3 regions of the Allobosea sp. GW823-FHT01F03 genome follow, and region 1 is predicted to be linked to each of the others. Evidence: predicted binding sites of a transcription regulator. Region 1 holds the regulator's gene; each other region holds the start of a gene.
What was found. The regulator PhoB, encoded in region 1, activates phosphate uptake and scavenging genes when phosphate is short. The targets are predictions, from matches to a motif close to TGTCATNNANCTGTCAT.
Positions count from the first base shown of each region.

Region 2: the regulator PhoB is predicted to act here: its motif matches at 3,671-3,687, upstream of AC3RCC_RS10850 (BtaA family protein).
Region 3: the regulator PhoB is predicted to act here: its motif matches at 4,291-4,307, upstream of AC3RCC_RS16980 (RNA degradosome polyphosphate kinase).

Region 1 covers NZ_CM179505.1:276,191-283,129, forward strand. The annotation lists gene AC3RCC_RS01300 (Hsp33 family molecular chaperone) at 1-648, opposite strand, end outside; gene argF (ornithine carbamoyltransferase) at 648-1,577, opposite strand; gene AC3RCC_RS01310 (aspartate aminotransferase family protein) at 1,580-2,800, opposite strand; gene AC3RCC_RS01315 (GcrA family cell cycle regulator) at 3,341-3,895, shown strand; gene AC3RCC_RS01320 (NUDIX hydrolase) at 3,966-4,406, shown strand; gene AC3RCC_RS01325 (YnfA family protein) at 4,403-4,723, shown strand; gene phoB (phosphate regulon transcriptional regulator PhoB) at 4,798-5,496, opposite strand; gene phoU (phosphate signaling complex protein PhoU) at 5,526-6,248, opposite strand; gene pstB (phosphate ABC transporter ATP-binding protein PstB) at 6,287-6,939, opposite strand, start outside.
Region 2 covers NZ_CM179505.1:2,293,619-2,300,557, reverse strand. The annotation lists gene AC3RCC_RS10870 (thioesterase family protein) at 1-19, shown strand, start outside; gene AC3RCC_RS10865 (MarC family protein) at 134-799, shown strand; gene AC3RCC_RS10860 (potassium channel family protein) at 863-1,663, opposite strand; gene AC3RCC_RS10855 (class I SAM-dependent methyltransferase) at 1,706-2,323, opposite strand; gene AC3RCC_RS10850 (BtaA family protein) at 2,368-3,621, opposite strand; gene msrB (peptide-methionine (R)-S-oxide reductase MsrB) at 3,820-4,260, shown strand; gene AC3RCC_RS10840 (acyl-CoA dehydrogenase family protein) at 4,371-6,014, opposite strand; gene AC3RCC_RS10835 (alpha/beta hydrolase) at 6,168-6,939, shown strand, end outside.
Region 3 covers NZ_CM179505.1:3,533,298-3,540,236, forward strand. The annotation lists gene AC3RCC_RS16970 (multicopper oxidase family protein) at 1-440, shown strand, start outside; gene ppx (exopolyphosphatase) at 465-1,946, opposite strand; gene AC3RCC_RS16980 (RNA degradosome polyphosphate kinase) at 1,963-4,233, opposite strand; gene AC3RCC_RS16985 (acyl-CoA desaturase) at 4,504-5,748, shown strand; gene AC3RCC_RS16990 (P-loop NTPase family protein) at 5,752-6,450, opposite strand; gene AC3RCC_RS16995 (AI-2E family transporter) at 6,437-6,939, opposite strand, start outside.

The DNA of each region.
Region 1 (6,939 bases):
GTGCCCCTCCGGCGCATCACCGGGCGAGAGCTCGGCGGCGCGCATCCGATCCGGCGAGTTCGGCATGAACTGCACGATCAGCCCGCCGGCACGCCAGGCGAGTCCGCCGCCGGTCAGGACCGAGCCGACGCCGAGCCGGATCCGGGTCGGAATCTGCTCGGACTGGCGGAAATACTGGTGGCCCGCCTCTTCCAGGCTCTGGCCGTCGAGCGCGACGACGCCCTGATAGCGCGTCGCTTCCGAGCCCTGGTCGACGGTCATGGCGAGATGGCCGCGGCCGAGCAGTTCGCCGGTCGAAACGGCTCCGGCATCGATCGCCTGCGCCAGCCGGTCGGCATCGTAATGCGCCATGGCGCGATAGCTGTCCGGCGCGTTGAAATCGACGACCAGCATCGAGATCGGCCCGTCGCTCTTGGTCTGGAGCTGGAAACGCCCCTCCGATTTCAGGGTCGTGCCGAGCATCACGGTCAGCGCCGCAGCCTCGCCGAGCACCCGCGCGACAGCTTCCGGATAGCGATGGCGGTCGAGGATCTGGTCGAGCGAGAGACCGAGCCTGACGACGCGGCCACGGATGTCGAGCGCCGGCACCGCATAAGGCAGAACCCGGTCGTCCGGCGCCGCAGCACCGACGGCAGCGTTCTCGGCCATCACGTCGCCACCGCGCCGAAGCACCAGGCCAGAATGCCCTTCTGGGCATGCAGCCGATTCTCGGCCTCGTCGAACACTGCCGATTGCGGACCGTCCATCACCGCGTCTGTGACTTCCTCGCCGCGCGATGCCGGCAGGCAATGCATGAAGATCGCATCCTTCCCGGCGCGGCCGAGCAGGCGCTCGTCGACCTGATAGGGACGCAACAGGTTGTGGCGCGTGCCTTCCTCGTCGCCCATCGAGACCCAGCAATCGGTGATGACGCAATCAGCGCCTTCGACGGCGGCCTCGGGTCGGTCGGTCAGGGAGAGCTTGGCGCCCTGCTTGCGGGCCCAGTCGATCAGCGCCGGCGGCGGCGCCAGCTCCTCGGGCGTCGCGATGGCGAGCTCGAAATCGAGCCGGCCGGCGGCGTGCACCCAGGAGGTCAGGACATTGTTAGTGTCGCCGGTCCAGGCGATGCGCTTGCCCTTGATAGGCCCCTTGCGCTCCTCGAAGGTCATGACGTCGGCCATGACCTGGCAGGGATGCTGGCGCTTGGTCAGGCCGTTGATCACCGGGACGGTCGCGTATTTCGCCATCTCGACCACGGAATCATGGTCGAGCATGCGGATCATGATCGCGTCGACATAGCGCGAGAGCACCCGCGCCGTGTCGGCGATGGTCTCGCGCTCGCCGAGCTCGATCTCCTGGCCGGTCACCATCATCGGCGAGCCGCCGAGCTCGCGGATGCCGACATCGAAGGAGACGCGGGTGCGCAGCGAGGGCTGCTCGAAGATCATGGCGATGACCTTGCCCTCGAGCAGGCGATCGCCCGCAGCGGCCGGGGTGCGGCGCCGCGCCTTGATCTCGTTGCCAGCGCGCAGGATCGCCTGCAGCTGCTCGCTCGAGAAATCGGACAGGTCGAGGAAGTGACGCACTGGAGTCCCCATGCTCATTCCGCCGCCGGCCGGGCCAGCGTCGCCTCGACGGCGCCGGCGGCCTTGTCGAGCCGCGCGAGCGCCTCGCCGACCTCGGCATCGCCGATGATCAGCGGCGGCAGCAGGCGCACGACATTGTCGCCGGCGGCGACGACGAGCAGGCCGGCGGCGCGCGCCTCGGCGACGAAATCGGTGTTCGGGGTGCGCAGCTTGAGGCCGAGCATCAGGCCCTGGCCGCGGATCTCCTCGATCACGTCGGGATGCTTGTCCTTGAGCTCGGCGAGCGACTGCTTCAGCCGCAGGCTGATCTGGGCGACGTGTTCGATGAAGCCGGGCTCGAGAATGACGTCGAGCACGGCGTTGCCGACCGCCATGGCCAGCGGATTGCCGCCGAAGGTGGTGCCATGCGTACCGAGCACCATGCCGGCCGCCGCCGCCTCGGTGGCGAGGCAGGCGCCCATCGGAAAGCCGCCACCGATGCCCTTGGCGATCGACATGATGTCGGGCGCGACGCCGTTGTGCTCATAGGCGAAGAACTTGCCGGTACGGCCGACGCCGGTCTGGATCTCGTCGAAGATCAGGAGCAGGCCGTGCTCGTCGCAGAGCTGGCGCAGCAGCTTGAGGAAGCGCATCGGCACCGAGCGCAGGCCGCCCTCGCCCTGGATCGGCTCGATCATCAGCGCCGCGGTCTCCGGCGTGATCGCCGCGCGCAGCGCCGCCTCGTCGTCGAAGGGCACTTGGTCGAAGCCGTCGACCTTGGGGCCGAAGCCGTCGATGTATTTCTGCTGGCCGCCGGCGGCGATGGTCGCCAGCGTGCGGCCGTGGAAGGCGCCCTCGAAGGTGACGATGCGGTAGCGCTCGGGATGGCCCTGCGCCGCATGGTATTTGCGCGCCATCTTGATCGCGCATTCGTTCGCCTCGGCGCCCGAATTGGTGAAGAAGACGCGCTCGGCGAAGGTCGCCTCGCAGAGCCGGCGGGCGAGCTTCTCGCCGTCCGGCATCGCGTAGAGATTGGAGGTGTGCCAGATGCGCTGGGCCTGCTCGGTCAGCGCCTTGACCAGATGCGGATGGGCGTGGCCGAGCGCGTTGACGGCGATGCCGGCGCCGAAATCGAGATAGCGCTGGCCATCGGCGGTGATCGCCCAGGCACCTTCGCCGCGCTCGAAGGCGACGGGTGCGCGCGCATAGGTCGGCAGCAGAACGGAGGCATTGGCGGAAACGGAAGCGGAGCTCATGGAGCGAGGTCCTCGCGACGGAACGTAACGGAAAGCGCTGGGCGCCGGGGTGTGAAGCGGTGGTTCGGGGCGCGGCGGCGATCTGCCAGCACGATGCGACCCCGCGGCGACGTTATCGTCGCAGGCCTTTCCCGTTTTCTCGTCGCGCCGTCAGCCGCATCGCTCGAAAGTCCGGATCGCTCAAAACATAAGCGCCGCCCCAAGGGCGGCCGCATTGAGAAGACTATGCAAAAGCGGTCCGGCACTGTCAATTCCGGCCGGGCGCCGCAGCGTTGCCAAATAGACTCACCTGACTGCGGGATCGAAGCTTTGTCTGGGGAAAAGACGATTTCCGATTCGGCGACTCTTGTGGCCGAGTCAAGCCATCTTGTATGGTCGGCCTCGTCAGATACGACATCTCGTGCGGCGTCTCCAGTATCGTCAGTTCCGAGCGTAGCGGTTTCCGTTCTTCGACGGGCGCTGCCGATATCGGATTCCGCCATGATCTTTTCCTATGCGTCGCCGGGCTATGGCGAGGCATGACGAAGACAGGTGAAATCGATGAGCGAAGCTGGAGCCTGGACCGACGAACGCGTCGAACTGCTCAAGAAGCTCTGGAATGACGGACTGAGCGCCAGCCAGATCGCCGGCGAACTCGGCAGCGTCACCCGCAATGCTGTCATCGGCAAGGTCCACCGCCTCGGCCTTTCGGGCCGCGCCAAGAATCCCGGCTCGGCCGCGCCGCGCCCGCGCAAGCCGACGACGCGTCCGCCGGCCCATCCGATGGCGAGCCCTGCCGCCGCGAGCGGCGGCATGACCCGCGGCAACACGGCGCTCGCCCCGCAATTCGTCCCGGAGATCGAGGCGGAACCGGAAGCGGAGCACGTCCCGGCGGCCCCGGCCGAGGAGGTGGTGATCCCGTTCTCCGAGCGTGTCACCATCATGGACCTGCGCGAATATATGTGCCGCTGGCCGATGGGCGACCCGACCTCGCCGGAATTCCGCTTCTGCGGCGGCCGCTCGCTGACCGGCATGCCCTATTGCGGCTATCATGCCCGCATCGCCTACCAGCCGGCGGCCGACCGGCGCCGCGACCGCAGCAAGGTGCGCGCCTGACCCGGCACCCCTGTGTAGAAGAATTGAAGCCGGCCCTCGGGCCGGCTTTTCCATTGGTGGAGAGACGCCGATGCGCACCGCAGAACGTCCCGCGCCCGTCGAATATGCCTGCGCCCTGACGATCCGGGGCGGAGACATCCTGCTCGGACTGAGAGCCCCGCATCGCCGCAACAGACCGTCCTGCTGGGACACGATCGGCGGGCATGTCGAGCCCGACGAGACGATCGAGCAGGCACTGAGACGCGAATTGCAGGAGGAGATCGGTATCGAGCCGACCAGCTTCACGCGCTTGACCACCATCGAGACGACCGAGAGCGACGGCGTCACCCCGGCTCTGTGGCATCTGTTCGCGGTGACCGGCTGGGTGGGCGAAGCCCGGATCAGCAATGACGAGCACAGCGAGATCCGCTGGTTCGACCTCGCCGAGGCCCGCGAGCTGTCGCCGCTCGCCTCGGAAGCCTACCGTCCGGTCTTCGCCCGGCTCGCGGCCAGCTTCGCCGCAGCGCCATGACCAGTTTCGCGATCTATCTGGGGGCCGCGCTGGCCGAGATCGCCGGCTGCTTCTCGTTCTGGGCCTGGCTCAAGCTCGGCAAATCGGCCTGGTGGCTGCTGCCGGGGCTTCTGGCGCTGGCGCTCTTCGCCTGGCTCTTGACGCTGATCGACAGCGCCGCCGCCGGCCGGGCCTTCGCCGCCTATGGCGGGGTCTACATCGTCGCGTCGCTGGGCTGGATGTGGCTGGTCGAGAAGGTGCCGCCGGACCGTTTCGACCTCACGGGCGCAGTCCTTTGCCTCGCCGGCGCAGCGGTGATCGTCGCCGCGCCGCGCTGAGCGTCGAACCTCCAGCCCTCATCCTGAGGAGCGATCGCAGATTGCGCCTCGAAGGATGAGGGCAGACTTGGCGCTCAGCTTCGCGCGAACGTCTCGTCGAAGGCGTAGCCGGCGCCGCGCACGGTGCGCAGCGGGTCCTTGGCGTCGTCGGGGGTGATCGCCTTGCGCAGGCGCCCGACATGGACGTCGACGGTGCGCTCGTCGATATAGACGTCGCGGCCCCAGACGGCGTCGAGCAGTTGGGCCCGCGAATAGACCCGGCCCGGGGCCTGCATCAGGAATTCGAGCAGGCGGAACTCGGTCGGACCGAGATGCAATTCGGCGCCTGCCCGGCGCACCCGCCGCGTCGTCCGGTCGAGCTCGAGATCGCCGGCGGTCAGCATGCCGACGACATGGCCGGGCTTGACCCGGCGCAGCAGCGCCTGGATGCGGGCGATCAGCTCCGGCAGCGAGAACGGCTTGACGACATAATCGTCGGCGCCGGTGGCGAGGCCGCGCACCCGCTCGGTCTCCTCGCCGCGCGCCGTCAGCATGATGATCGGCACCCGCTCCGTGTCGCGCCGGGCGCGCAGGCGCCGGCAGAGCTCGATGCCGGAAAGGCCGGGCAGCATCCAGTCGAGCAGGACGAGGTCAGGGGTATGGTCGCGCAAATGCAGCTCGGCATCGTCGCCGCGCGCGACGGTGTCGACCTCGAAGCCCTCGGCCTCGAGATTATAGCGGAGCAGCAGGGTCAGCGGCTCCTCATCCTCGACGATCAGGATGCGTGCAGGCATGTCGAGCCTCCGCTCAGGCGCCCATCCGCTCAGCCATTGGCCGCGGGCAGGTCGACCAGGATGTTGGTGGTGTCGAGCTTGGGCCGGCTCTCCTCCACCGACTGGCCGGTGATCAGGTAATGGATCGTCTCGGCGATGTTGGTGGTGTGATCGCCGATGCGCTCGACGTTCTTGGCGCAGAACAGAAGATGCGTGCAGAAGGTGATGTTGCGCGGATCTTCCATCATATAGGTCAGGAGCTCGCGGAAGAGCGAGGTGTAGAGCGCGTCGATCTCGTCGTCGCGGCGCCAGACCTCCATCGCCTTCTGCTCGTTGCTGGCGGCATAGGCGTCGAGCACGTCCTTGAGCTGCGCCTGGACCAGACGGCTCATATGCTCGAGCCCGACCACGGCGCGGTGCGGCGGCGAGAACTGGCCGGAGATCGCGACCGCGCGCTTGGCGATGTTCTTGGCGAGGTCGCCGACGCGCTCGATGTCAGCGGCGATGCGGATCGCCGAGATCAGCTCGCGCAGGTCGTTGGCGAGCGGCTGGCGCCGGGCGATGGTCAGCACCGCCTTCTCCTCGACATCGCGCTGGAGATTGTCGAGCCGCTGGTCGGCGGTGATCACCTTCTGGGCCAGCGCCGTGTCGCGGCGCACCAGCGCCACGGTGGAGTCGCCGAGCATGCGCTCGGACATGCCGCCCATCTCGGCCAGGCTGCGGCGCAGCCCTTCGAGGTCGGCATCATAGGAGCGGACGATATGGTCGGACATCGGGGCGAATCCTTCGAGGGCGAGCGGAACGGCAGGGCTCAGCCGAAGCGGCCGGTGACGTAGTCCTGCGTCTGCTTCTTGTTGGGGTTCATGAAGATGGTGTTGGTCGCGTCGAACTCGACGACCTCGCCGAGATACATGAAGGCGGTGTACTGCGAGACGCGCGCCGCCTGCTGCATGTTGTGGGTGACGATGACGATGGTGAAGTCGCTCTTCAGCTGCTCCAGCAGGTCCTCGATCTTGCCGGTCGAGATCGGGTCGAGGGCCGAAGTCGGCTCGTCGAACAGGATCACCTCGGGCTTCTGGGCGATGGTGCGGGCGATGCACAGGCGCTGCTGCTGGCCGCCGGAGAGCCCCATGCCGGAGCTCTTCAGCTTGTCCTTGACCTCGTCCCACAGGGCGGAGCGGCGCAGCGCGCCCTCGACGCGGTCGTCGAGCTCCGATTTCGGCGGCTTCTCGTAGAGGCGGATGCCGAAGGCGACGTTGTCGTAGATCGACATCGGGAAGGGCGTCGGCTTCTGGAAGACCATGCCGATGCGCGAGCGCAGCTCGTTGACGTCGACATCGTTGGAGATGACGTTGCGGCCGTCGAGCAGGACCTCGCCGGTGGCGCGCTGCTCCGGATAGAGCGAGTAGATCCGGTTGAAGATGCGCAGCAGGGTCGACTTGCCGCAGCCGGAGGGGCCGATCA
Region 2 (6,939 bases), 2.0 Mb from region 1:
GCGGGAGACGCGCCACTAGCCGTGAGCTTTCGACAGGCGCTCGTCGCTCTCGCTCGACGGGCGCGACCGGGAATTCGGCAGGACGCTCCCGGCGTGCAATAATCCCGGGATTGTCGATCTTGGGCAGGTTCGCATGCCGGCTGCGGTCAACACATTCCTGATCGTGCTCGCGGCCATTTTTCCCGTGGTCAACCCACCGGGCTCGGCCCTCGTCTTCCTCGGGCTGACGCGGGGCGCGACGGCCGAAACCAGGCGCGTTCTCGCCCGCCGCATCGCCGTGAACTCGCTCTTCGTGCTGATGGGCTCGTTCCTTCTCGGCTCGCTCGTGCTCCAGTTCTACGGAATCTCGATCCCCATCCTGCGCGTGGCCGGCGGGCTGATCGTCGCCGTATCCGGCTGGAAACTGCTCAACGAAGGCAGCCAGAAGGATATCGAGGCGTCCGCCGGCGATGTCGCCCGCACGGACCTGATGTCCCAGGCCTTCTACCCGCTGACCCTGCCGCTGACGACGGGCCCCGGCACGATCGCCGTCACGATCAGCATCGGGCTGTCGCGCGTGACCTTCACCGGCGGCTCCGGCGAGCTCCTCTTCGTGCTGGCGAGCCTGCTGGCGATCTTCGTGATCGCGCTCAGCATCTGGTTCTGCTTCGCCTATGCCGTGCGCGTGCAGAAACTGCTCGGGAGAGGCGGCACGGAAATCGCCGTCCGGCTCTCCGCCTTCATCCTGTTCTGTCTCGGCGTGCAGATCCTGTGGTCGGGTCTGAGCGAGCTTCTGACCTCGACATTCGCACACCGGTAGAGGCCGCCGCCCTGCCCCGCCGCTGCCGCACCGGCCGGGCCAGGAACAGGGGCAGCGGACGCCTCAGTCGTCATGGTCCGGGATTTTCAGGATATGGCCGCAGGCCTTGCAATGCACCGCGTCCGGCTCATGGCGCTGGAGGGCGCATTGCGGGCAGGGAAAGGTCACCTTCTGCGGCCGGAACACCGCCTGGGCCAGCCGCACGAACAGCGAGATACCGACGATCATCACCACGATCGAGGTCAGCTTGCCGCCGATGCCCGGCAGGGTGATGTCGCCGAAGCCGGTCGTCGTCACCGTAGCGACGGTGAAATAGAGCGCCTCGACATAGCCGTCGATGCCGGGGCGGCCCATGAAGAAGAAGGTGTAGACGAAGCCGGTGACCACGAAGAGGAAGGTCACGAGGTTGATCAGCGCCCTCGCGACATTCTCCCATTCGCGATAGCGGGTCTCGCGCAGCTGCGACCAGATCAGCCCGCGCTGCGACAGCGACCAGAGCCGCAGGATGCGCAGGAAGCCGAAATTCTCCAGCCATTGCGGGGCCAGCAGCGTCGCCAGGATGAAGAGGTCGAGCAGCATGCTGGGCTGCCGCAACAGCCGCGGGATGTTGGAGGCGGCCAGCATCCGCGCGACGATCTCGATCAGCACGATGGTGGCGACCGTATAGTCGAGCCAGAGAAAGGCCGGCCGGTCGCGCAGCAGCGGCGTCGCGATGAAGAAGCCGATGATCAGAAGATCGACGATCAGGGTCGCGAACTGGAAGCGCAGCGCCGCCGGGGTGCGGCCGTGATAGAGCTGACGCAGGCGATCGCAGGTGCGCTCGAAACGCTCCGACGGCCCAGCCTGATCCTGCGTTTCGCTCATCTGGATGGCGTATCAGCCGAAGGGCCGCGCCGTCCAGATGGCTCAGCCTCGCCGGGTTGCGAGCCCTTGCACAGCATAGCCGCCATAGAGCCGGCGCGTGCCGCTGCTCGCCTCGGCTTCGGCGCAGAGCCGCTCCAGTTCGGCTCCGAGCTCCGGCCGCGGCGTGACCTGGAACAGCGCCAGCCAGCGATTGAGCACAGCCCGGAACGGCCCCGGCAGATGCGCCTGATCGCCGAAGTCGACGATATGAAGCGAGCCGCCCGGCGCCAGCGTCGTGAGCGCCCGCGCCAGCACGGCGCGCCAGGGCGGGATCATCGACAGGGCGTAGGAGATCACGACCCGGTCGAAATCGAGCCGGCCGAACAGGGCTTCCGGCTCGAAACTGGTCGCATCCGCCTGCTTCAGGGTGATGCGGCCGGAAAGCCCGGCCTTGGCCACCGCCCGGCGCGCCGTCGCCAGCATCTCCTCGGAGACGTCGAGCCCGTAGCAGCGCGCCTGCGGATAGGCGCGCGCAATCTTGATCAGGTTTCGCCCCGTCCCGCAGCCGACCTCGAGCACGGCGCCGCCCGTCGGCGGCTGCAGGCCGTCGACCAGCCCATCACGACCGAGCAGGTAGAATTTCCGGGTGGCGTCGTAGATGTGCCGCTGGAAGCGGTACATCCGGTCCATCAGCCCGGCGGCATCATCGCTCTGCCGGACCTCGCTCACGCCTTCACCCCGCCCTGCGTGTAGAGGTGGAAGGCGCCGTAGATCGAGGAGCGGTCGCGCGCGCCGAGTTCGCGGCTGCGGGCTTCATGGTACTGCCATTGCGCCAGGATCGCCTCCGGCACCCGCCCCGGCAGCAGGCGCTCATCGGCGGCGGTGCGGAAGATCACCCGCGCGCCGGGCGCTGCCGTCCGGGTGATCTGCGTCCACAGCGCCGTCAACTCGGCATCGTTCATCCAGTCCTGCGCATCGAGCAGGACATAGCCATGGCAGCTCGCCGCGGGCTGCTGCGCGAGATAGGCCGTGACCGAGCCCTGATGGTAGCCGACCCGGCCGGCACGTGCCCGCACCGTCTCGAAATGGCGCGGCTCGAGATAGGGCGGCACGGAAGCCTCGGGACCGGGGCCATAGCCGCGGCCGAAGGCCTGCCAGGCGAAATAATTGGATTGCAGGTCGAAGCCGCAGGCCAGCCGTTCCAGCCGGTGGCGCAGCACGCCGAGAATTCCGGCATCGCCATCGGCCGCCAGAGCCTCGTATTGCGCCGGCGGGATGCCGAGCCCGTAGAGCGAGGCCGGCTGGCGCACCAGCCAGCGCACCAGCTTCTTCTCGAAGACCGGCGCGAGATGAGCATCGAACAATGCCCGCTGCTCCTCCATCGTCTTCGCCTGCAGCATGATGCGCGGATCGCAACCGAACCGGCGCCCGAGGAAATGCCCGGCACCGATGAAGCGGCCGAGCAGGCCGTGGCGGTAGAAATTGCGGGCGAAGGCCTCGATCCGCCGCCGCCCGATCAGGCTCCGCCCTTCCCAATAGGCGCGACTGACCGCGTCGAGCCGGGGCGCGATCAGCCGGTCATAGGTCTCGACATTCGCCCGCGATTGCGCCTCGCCGAAGAAGCGCCGGAAGGTCGGCTGATCGTCGATCTCGGCCAGTGCCGCGAGCTTGAGATGACCGAGCGCGATATGGGCACCGTTGAGATCGACGGCGCTGATCCTCGCCGGGTCGGCGGTGAGATAGGACAGGATGTTGCAGGAGCCCGAGGCGATCGCGACCAGATGGTCGCCCGGCTGCAGCGCCAGCGCCTCCATGTCGACGACCGGGTCCTCCCAGATCTGCGGATAGACCAGGCCGGAGAAGGCGAGCGTGAACATCCGCTCCAGCAGACCGGCGCGCGACAGCGCCTTGCTGCGATGGACCGCGCTGTTGAGCCCGAGGCTGGTGTTGCGCTTGACCGCCCTGACCGTCTGCGTCACGCCTGCCTCGATGTCATGATTGCGATGGCGAGCCGACTAGAGGAGTCGCGTGACGGTTGGGTGACGCGGTAAGGCTGCGGCGCCGCCGCCTCTCGACGCCTTTGTGATCGGGAGTAGGCTTGCCGCAGGCTGCAATCGCCCTCGCCGATCGCCATATACCGGCGGACCGGAGCAAGCCGCGCAGAAAGGAGCATCGCCATGGGCCTGACGAGCATGTTCGCCAAGCAGAAGAAGCAGGATCACGACTTCCCGTTCCAGCTCTCCGACGCCGAATGGCGGGCGAAACTGACGCCGGAGCAGTATCACGTGCTGCGCAACCACGGCACCGAGCGCGCCGGATCCTGCGCCCTGAATTTCGAGAAACGCGCCGGAACCTTCTCCTGCGTCGGCTGCGACCAACCCCTGTTCCGCTCGCACAAGAAGTTCGAGAGCGGCACCGGCTGGCCGAGCTTCGACCAGCCGCTGGAAGGCGCCGTCGAGACCAGCGAGGATTACAGCTTCGGCATGCATCGGATCGAGGTCCACTGCGCCAATTGCGGCGGCCATCTCGGCCATGTCTTCCCCGACGGCCCGCCCCCGACCGGCCTGCGCTACTGCATCAACGGCGTCGCGATGGATTTCGCCCCTGAAGTGGGGTGAGCACGCTCGCCGTCATGGTCGGGCTTGTCCCGACCATCCACGTCTTCCCTCCTGCAATGCGGTGTTCAAGACGTGGATGCTCGCCACAAGGGCGAGCATGACGGATGAGACTAGGCCAGTTCCGGCACCGCCCGTCGCGCCAGCGCCGCCGCGTCGACGCCATGCGGCAGATCGCCGAAATGGCCCGACCAGCGCCCGGCGAGCCGCGTCGTGACGAAGGCGTCCGCCACCGCATGCGGCGCGTGGCGGATCAGCAGCGCGCCCTGCAGCATCAGCGCCAGCCGCTCGGTCAGCCGCCTTGCCTGGCCCTCGTGGCGGATGAGCTCGGGCAGGTCGCCCTCCAGCGCCTGCAGCGCCGCATCATAGCGCCTGTCCTGCCCCGAGGCCGCATGCAGCTCCTTGAGCAGTGCCTGCAATGAGCCGGGCTCGCGTTCGAGCGAGCGCAGCACGTCGAGGCAGATGACATTGCCCGAGCCTTCCCAGACCGAGTTGAGCGGTGCCTCGCGATAATGCCGTGCCATCGGGTTCTCCTCGATGAAGCCGTTGCCGCCATGGCATTCCAGCGCCTCGACCACCACGGCGGGCGTGCGCTTCGCCACCCAGTATTTGGCCAGGGGCGCGCCGATCCGCGCCAGCAGCTTCTCGCTCTCCGAGTGCTCCTGCCGGTCGACCGCGGCGAACAGCCGGAAGGCGAGCCAGGCGGCGGCTTCCGTCTCGATCGCGAGGTCGGCGATGACGTTCTGCATGATCGGCTGGTCGATCAGGAGGCGCTGGAAGGCGCTGCGGTGCCGGGCGTGATGCGCGGCGAGCGCAACCGCCTGCCGCATCAACCCGGCGGAGGCGGCGGCGATGTCGAGCCTTGTATTGTGGTTCATCGACAGCCCGGTCCGCAGGCCCCGGCCGGGATCGCCGAGCATATGGCCGATGGCGCCGCGGAACTCGACCTCGGAGGAGGCATTCGAGCGGTTGCCGCATTTATCCTTCAGGCGCTGGATCGCGATGCCGTTGCGCACGCCATCGGGCAGCCAGCCCGGCACCACGAAGCAGGAAATCCCCTCCTCCGTCTTCGCCAGCGTCAGGAAGACGTCGGAATGCGGCACCGAGAAGAACCATTTGCTGCCATGCAGCGAATAGGTTCCGTCGCGATTGTCATAGGCGATGGTCTGGGTCTGGCGCAGATCCGAGCCCCCCTGCGTCTCGGTCATCGCCATGCCGACAGTGGCGCCCGTCTTGCCCGCCGCCGGCCCTTGCCTGCCATCATAGCTTTTCGAGGAGATCAGCCCGCCCCATTCCGCCCAGCGCGCCCAGTCCTGCCTGAGCACGGGAATGGCGGAATAGGTCATCGAGATCGGGCAGCAGATGCCGCTCTCGCAGCCATACCAGAGATATTGCAGACCGGCCCGCGCCACCTGTGCCCCCGGGCCGGGCTTGTTCCAGGCCAGCGCATGCGTCTCCTGGCCGATGGCGCGGGCCATCAGCGCATGCCAGGCCGGATGGAACGCGATCTCGTCGATGCGGTTGCCGAAACGGTCATGGCTGCGCAATTCCGGCCCGTACCGGTTGGCGAGCCGCGCCATCTCGATCGTCTCGGCCGCGCCGACCGTCCGCCCGGCCTCGTGCAGCCGCTCATCGGCCCAGCCGGCGTCGAAGACCCTGACGGCTGCCTTCAGCACGGGATCGGCGGCGTAGGCATCGTAATCGGCCAGCGGCGGCACCTGATTGGTGACCTGGTGGGCGTGCGACGCCTGGGCCATGGGCTTCCCTTCCGATCCGCAAACCGCACCACGATTAACCACCAGATTATGCCGGCGCCCCGGAATTGCGAACCTGCCCGATTGCCGCCCGAGTTTGCCCGGCACCTCGCCGCGCGCGCCATGACCGGCGCGGGCCTATGAGAGAGCCTTCACGTGCTGCGACGCGTCCTGAGTACCCTGCTGATCCCCCTTGCCGCCGGCTTCGCGCTCGTCACCATTCCGGCAAAGGCCCAGCCCCAATCGGCCGCGAAGGTTCAGCCGGGCGAAGGCCGACCCTACGAGGTCGCCGACAGCGAGGTCTGGGACGTGCCCGATCCGGTCTCCGGCCGTGGCTATCAGGTCTTCGTCGCCCTGCCGCCTTCCTATGCCAGGGAGCCGCAGCGGAAATATCCGGTGCTCTACGTCACCGATGCCGACTACGCCTTCCCGATCATCCGCCAGATCGGTCGCCGCCTGAACATCGAGGGGCCGAGAGTCGAGGAGTTCATCCTGGTCGGCCTGTCCTATGCCAAGGGCGAGGATGGCGCGGCCAGCCGCCGGCGCGACTACACCCCGACGCCGAACGGGCCGAGCGGTGCGCCTGCCGGCACAGTTCATGGCCAGGGACGGGCCTACCAGATCTATCTGCGCGATCAGGTGAAGCCCTTCATCGCCGCCCGTTATCGCGTCGATCCGGCCCGGGCGGTTTTCCTCGGCCATTCCTACGGGTCATTGCTGGGAACGCAGATTCTCTTCACCGAGCCCGGCCTGTTCAGCGGCTACATCCTCGGCAGCCCGTCGCTCTGGTACGACAAGCGTCACGCTCTGGGCCTTGAAGCGAGCTATGCCGCCCAGAACCGCGATCTGCCGGCCAAGGTCTATCTCTATGTCGGCGAGTACGAGGCGCTGCGCAAAGGCGACCGGCGCTACAGCCAGAACGTCGACA
Region 3 (6,939 bases), 2.4 Mb from region 1:
ATCCGGCGCTGCCGGCTGCGGTCCGGCTGCAGAACGCCAGCCGCGCCGAGATCATCGTCGAGGGCGGCGCCAAGATCGACGCCGACAACAAGCTCAACCTCTCCGGCGTCGATCAGGCCCGGCCATGGCGCCTCAATGGCACGACCGGGGATCCGCAGGGCAAGCCGCTGCTCAGCGTCCGGCGCGGCACGCCGGTGGTGATCGGCATCACCAACAAGACCGATTTCCTGCAGCCCTTCCATGTCCACGGCCACAGCTTCCGGCTGCTGCACCCGCTCGACGATGGCTGGGAGCCCTATTTCCTCGACACGGTGCAGATCCCGGAGGGCAAGCGCCTGCACATCGCCTTCATCGCCGACAATCCGGGGCGCTGGCTGATCTCCTCGACGGTGCTGGAGCGTTTCGACCTCGGCCTCTGGACCTGGTTCGAGGTCATCTGAGCCGGAATTCGGCCCAGTCCGCGTTCAGCGCACCTCGACCTCGCGGCCGAGGAGCCGCGCAAGCTGCTTCAGACGCCCGGTGACGCGCTGGCTGGCGAGCGCGCGGAATTCCGGCGGCAGGCTCAGGATCAGGCGCCGGTCGTCACAGACGAGCCTGGTTTGCGAGAGGATGCCGGGCATGCCGGCCGACATCAGATAGGCGACGCGCAGGATCGCCGCGACGATATGCGCGCGCTCGAGAAAGCGCGGGCTGAGCAGGCGGCGAAGGCCCTCCGCCGCAGGCGCGGAGCCCTTCAGCCCAGCATAACGATAAAACGCCGTCAGCGAGAGGAAGGCACGTCCGGCATGGTCGACGCCGCTGAACGGCGCATGGGCGATGACGTTGAGGGTCTGCTCGCCGCGATAATCGGGATGGGCGCGCCAGCCGATATCGGAGAGCAGGCAGGCGGCGGTCTGGAGCCGTTTCAGAGCGGGCTCGTCGTTCGGAAAGGCGCTGTCGAGCAGGCCCTCGACCCAGGGGATCAGATCGGCGGCATGGCGCGGATCGCGGGCGCGCAGCTGGTTGTAGTCCTGGGCGCCACGCAGCAAGGCATCGATGTCCTGCTCCTTGGGCGCGAGCTGCTCATGCATCAGCCCCTCGCGAACGCCATGAGCCGAGATCACGACCTGGCGCGGGCGACCGCGCTTGATCAGCTGATCAAGGACGAGCGCACCATAGGCGAGCAGTGGCCGCCGGGCGGAAGAGATCGCCTCGATCGATTCCAGCATGGTGGCATCGGCGCGCTCGACCAGCCGCACGAACTCGCTCGCCTCGCGCGCCGGCACGGTATAGCCATGCATGACATTGAGCGGATAGCCCGACTGGCGCTGGTGCAGCGTCGCCAGCGCGCGCCAGGTGCCGCCGACCGCGAAGAAATCGCGGCCGCGCATCGCGGCGAGCTGGGGATGGCCGTCGAGATCCTCGCGCACGATCTTCTCGGCCGCCTTGATCGAGTTCTGCGAGCGGTCCATCAGCGCAAGGCCGCCGAGCGCAAGGCTGACGCCCTCCCCGACCCTGCTGCCGTCGACGGCCACGAGCTCGAGCGAACCGCCCCCGAGATCGCCGACCACGCCGTTCGGCCGGTCGAAGCCCGAGATGACGCCGAGCGCCGAGAGATAGGCCTCGCGATCGCCCGAGATCAGCTCGATCGGCTGGCCGACCGCCGCCTCGGCCCGGGCGATGAAATCCGGGCCGTTCGAAGCATAGCGCGCCGCGGCCGTGGCGATGACGCGCAATTGCGCGACATGCATCGCCTCGCAGAGGATGCGGAAGCGGACCAGCGCCGCCAGGGCCTTCTCGACGGCGGCGGCGGCGAGCATGCCGGTCGTCGCGACCTGACGACCGAGCCCCGCCATCTCCTTCTCGTTGAAAACCTGCCCCGGTGCCCGGGACAGGTTCTCATAGACGACGAGGCGGACCGAATTCGAACCGATATCGATGATCGCGACGGTGTCACCCAGACTCAAGCGACCTTGTGCCTGCTCAGGCCTTCTTGCCGGAACGGCGGGAAAGGCTGCGAGGACTTGAACTGGAGAGTGATTTTCCACGACCGGACAGGCTCGGATTCGTCATGAAATACTTGTGGGCGTTGAACGACTCTTCGGCCGATGGCGGGACAATGCGTCGCGAGCCGCCATCGGGCAAGATGGTCCAGCTCTGTTCGTTGTCGAGAAAATTCGCCAGCATGATCTGCTCGAGCAGCTGCTGGTGCACGGTGGGGTTGAGGATCGGCGTCAGCGCCTCCACCCGGCGGTCGAGGTTGCGCGGCATCAGATCGGCCGAGGAGATATAGAGCTTGGCGCGCGGCGAAGGCATGCCGTGCCCGGCACCGAAGGCGTAGACGCGGGTATGCTCGAGGAAGCGCCCGACGATCGACTTAACCCGGATGTTCTCGGAAAGTCCGGGCACGCCGGGACGCAGGCAACAGATGCCGCGCACGACGAAATCGATCTGCACGCCGGCCTGGCTGGCATCGTAGAGCGCGTCGATGATCTCGGGATCGACCAGCGAATTGCACTTGCCCCAGATCGCGCCCTTCCGGCCGGCCTTCACATGCGCGACCTCCTCGGCGATGTCGTCGAGCAGCCTTTTCTTCAGGTTCACCGGCGAGACCGCCATGCGCTCGAGCTCGGCCGGCTCGGCATAGCCGGTGATGAAATTGAAAATCCGTGCCACGTCCTGCGCCATCACCGGATCGGCGGTGAAGAAGGAGACGTCGGTGTAGATGCGCGCCGTGATCGGGTGATAGTTGCCGGTCGCGATATGGCAGTAGGTCGTGAGCTGCCCGGCCTCACGGCGCACCACCATCGAGAGCTTGGCGTGGGTCTTGAGCTCGATGAAGCCGTAGACCACCTGCACGCCGGCGCGCTCGAGATCGCGCGCCCAGCGGATATTGGCCTCCTCGTCGAAGCGGGCCTTGAGCTCGACCAATGCAGTGACCGACTTGCCGGCCTCGGCGGCTTCGGCCAGGGCCTGGACGATCGGCGAGTTCGAGGACGTTCGGTAGAGCGTCTGCTTGATCGCCACGACATTGGGATCGCGCGCCGCCTGCTGCAGGAACTGGACGACGACGTCGAAGCTCTCATAGGGGTGATGGACGATTAGGTCCTTCTGACGGATGGCCGCGAAGCAGTCGCCGCCATGCTCGCGGATCCGCTCGGGGAAGCGAGCATTATAGGGCTTGAACTTCAGGTCCGGCCGGTCGACGCCGACGAGCTGCGAAAGCTCGTTGAGGCCGATCATGCCGTCGACGATCACGATCTCGTCAGGATCGACCCGCAGCTCGCGCACGATCAGCTGGCGCAGATGGTCCGGCGTGTCGGCGTGCAGTTCGAGGCGGATCACGACGCCGCGTCGGCGCTGCTTGAGCATGCTCTCGAAGACGCGGACCAGGTCCTCCGCCTCCTCCTCGATGTCGAGATCGGAGTCGCGGATGATGCGGAAGGAGCCGGTTCCCTTGACCTCGTAGCCGGGGAAGAGCTTGCCGATGAACAGCGCGACGAGGTCCTCGAGCATGATGAAGCGCTGCACGCCCTCGCGCGCCAGATCGGGCACCTCGATGAAGCGGTCGATCTTGCCGGGGACGCGGATCAACGCGTCGAGCGCGCGCCCGTCGCTGATGCGCTCGAGCGCGAGCGCCAGGCTGAAGCCGAGATTGGGGATGAACGGGAAGGGATGGGCCGGGTCGATCGCCAGCGGCGTCAGCACGGGAAAGACATAGTGGAGGAAGCGGTCCTCGAGCCAGACTCGCTCCTGCGGGCCGATATCGGCCGCCTTCAGCAACAGGATACGGTTGTCCTGCAGGTCCTGCCTGAGCTCGACCCAACGGGTCTGCTGGTCGCGCGTCAGGTCGGAGACCGCCGCGCCCAGCGCGACGAGCTGCTCGGCCGGGCTCAAGCCGTCCTGGCTCGGCGTGACCACGCCGGCCTTGAGCTGCTCACGCAGGCCGGAGACCCGGACCATGAAGAACTCGTCGAGATTGTTCGCCGAGATCGAGAGGAAGCGCAGCTGTTCGAGCAGGGGATGATTGCGATTGGAGGCCTCCTCCATCACGCGGCGGTTGAACTGCAGCCAGGACAATTCGCGATTCATGAAGCGCTGCGGCGACCGGCGCAGCTCATGATCGACGGTAAGTGCCGTAATCTCCGGTACCGGTGTCGCTGCCCGCGAAGCCGCCGCCTCGGCCAGATCCTGGTTCATTCGCCTCGCCTTCGCCGCTGCCGCTCGTGTCACTGCCGATCCTGTAGCTGTCATCTGTGTCGGTTTGCCGTCGGCCGACCATCGGCCCACCCATCCTCAAGGCATCCTAGCGTAACGCTTCGATGACATTCGAGGCCCAGCGCCATGAGCAGGGCTCGCGACGACCCCGCTCGCAACGCCATCTCATGACGGTTGCGCATGCCGTGCGGCCCGCTGCCGCAATTGCCGCGCGAACGGCTCGGGAACCTTGCGCTCACCCCCGCTCTCCTGTTTTGGTCGCATGCGAATCCCGCATGCCGCGCCAGATATTTCCAGAGAACGATCTTGTCAGAACCCTCCGCCGCCGCCGACCATGACGACATCGTCTACCCCTCGGCCATACCCTTTGCCCTGGCGCACCTGGCCGGCCTCGGCGCGTTCTGGAGCGGCGTGACCGCGACCTCGCTCTGGCTCTGCTTCGGACTCTACTGGCTGCGCATGTTCGCGGTCACGGCAGGCTATCACCGCTACTTCTCGCATCGCTCCTACAAGACCAGCCGCATCGGCCAGTTCGTCCTCGCCTTCCTCGCGCAGTCGACGGCGCAGAAGAGCGTGATCTGGTGGGCCTCGAAGCACCGGCACCATCACCGCTTCGCCGACACCGAGCACGACGTGCACTCGCCGGTCCAGAGATCCTTCTTCTATTCGCATGTCGGCTGGATCTTCAGCCGCCAGCATCACGAGTTCGACGCTTCCACCGTCACCGACCTGACCCGGTTTCCCGAGCTTCGGCTGCTGCACCGTTTCGAGCTCGCGCCGGCGATCCTGCTCGCCCTCGCCTGCTTCGCCATCGATGGCTGGTCCGGCCTGTTCGTCGGCTTCTTCATCTCGACCGTGCTGGTCTATCACGGCACCTTCTGCATCAACTCGCTGGCGCATGTGCATGGCGACAAGCACTATGTCACCGGAGACGAGAGCCGGAACAATTGGTGGCTGGCGATCATCACCATGGGCGAAGGCTGGCACAACAACCACCATGCCTATCAGTACAGCGTGCGCCAGGGCTTTCGCTGGTGGCAGTGGGACCCGACCTATTACCTGATCCTCGGCCTGTCGAAGCTGCGCCTGGTCTGGGATCTGAAGGCGCCGCCGCAGGCCGTGGTCGACCGCTCGCAGGCCCTGCCACCGCGCGTGATCGAGCGTTCGGCCGAGCGCCTTGCAGCCTCCGTGCCGGTCGACCGCATCGTGCAGGGCCTGCGCGAGGCCTATGCCGGCACGCCGGCACTACCCGGACTGCATTTGCCGGAATTGCATCTGCCGACGCTGACCCTGCCGGAGCTGCGCGAGGCGCTCGCGACCATGCAGGCCCGTGCCGGCGAGCGGCTCTCCGCGATCCAGGCCCAGGCCCATGAGGCGATGGCGCACTGGCATGTGCCGGCGCTGCCGAGCCGCGAGGAGCTGACGGAGAAGGCGGCGGCGATGTTCGTCAAGACGCCGTCGCTCGACGCCATCGCGGCGCGTGCGCACGACATGCTGGTCGAGGCGATCCATGCCCGGCTGGTGGCGCCCCCGGCTGCCGCCAAGGCCTGAGGCCTATTCGGCGTCGAACAGGCTGGCCGCGACCTCGCTCGCCATGGCGCGGGTGACGCGGCGGCCGCGCTCCAGCGAGAGCCGGTCGATGGCGTCGACCAGGTCCCGCGCCGCGGCGAAAGAGCGCTCCATGCGCAGCGCCAGCGCCTCGATCGTGCCGGTGTCGACGATCAGCTGCCGGTCGACGAAGAGCTTGACCAGCAGCGCCCGCAGCAAAGCGTCGTCAGGCGCCGCGATCTCGGCTGCCGGCGCGAGCCGCAGGCGCGAGAGCAGGTCCGGCACGCTCAGCCCCCATTGATCCGGGGCCGTTCGCGCCGTCAGCAAGGCGAAGCCGCCGCGCGCCTTGACGGCGTTGAGCAGGTGGAAGAGCGCCCGCTCGTCGAGCCGGCCGGCATCGCAATCCTCGATGACCAGCGCCCCGCCGGAGGCCAGATGCGGCACCTTGCCCTCGTCGATTTCGCTGGCCTGCAGCGTCCAGGCATGCGCCTGCGCCGCCCAGATCGCGGCAAGATGGGTCTTGCCCGAACCCTCCGGCCCGATGAGGCGCAGCCAGGCATCCGGCCAGGCCGGCCAGCTCTCGACCAGCCCATAGGCCTGCTCATTGGACGGGCCGACGAGAAAATCCTCGACGCCGTGCCGGCTGTCGACCGGCAGGTCGAAAGCGAGCTGACGCGGCCGGCGCGGCGGCTCAGTTCCCGGCATGATTGTCCGAACCGGTGGCGACGAGCTTCTGATCGGGCCGGCCGCGATAGAGATCGCTGGCCAGATACTGACGCAGCGCAAAGCGCATCAGCACGCCGATGACGGCCGCCAGCGGCACCGCCAGCAGGAGCCCGACGAAACCGAACAGCGAACCGAAGGCGAGCAGCGCGAACATCAGCCAGACCGGATGCACGCCGATGGAGTCGCCGACCAGCTTGGGCTGGAGGATGTTGCCCTCGAAGAACTGACCGGCGGCGAAGACCGCGAGCGTCGCCAGCGGCATCGTCCAATCCGGCCAGAACTGCACGATCGCGACGCCGACCGACAGCACAAGCCCGGTCAGCGAGCCGACATAGGGGATGAAGGAGAGGAAGCCGGAGATGATGCCGATCAGGGCGCCGAAATTGACGCCGAGCAGCGAGAGACCGACCGCATAGAACAGCCCGAGCAGTACGCAGACCAGCGCCTGCCCGCGCAGGAAGCCGGCGA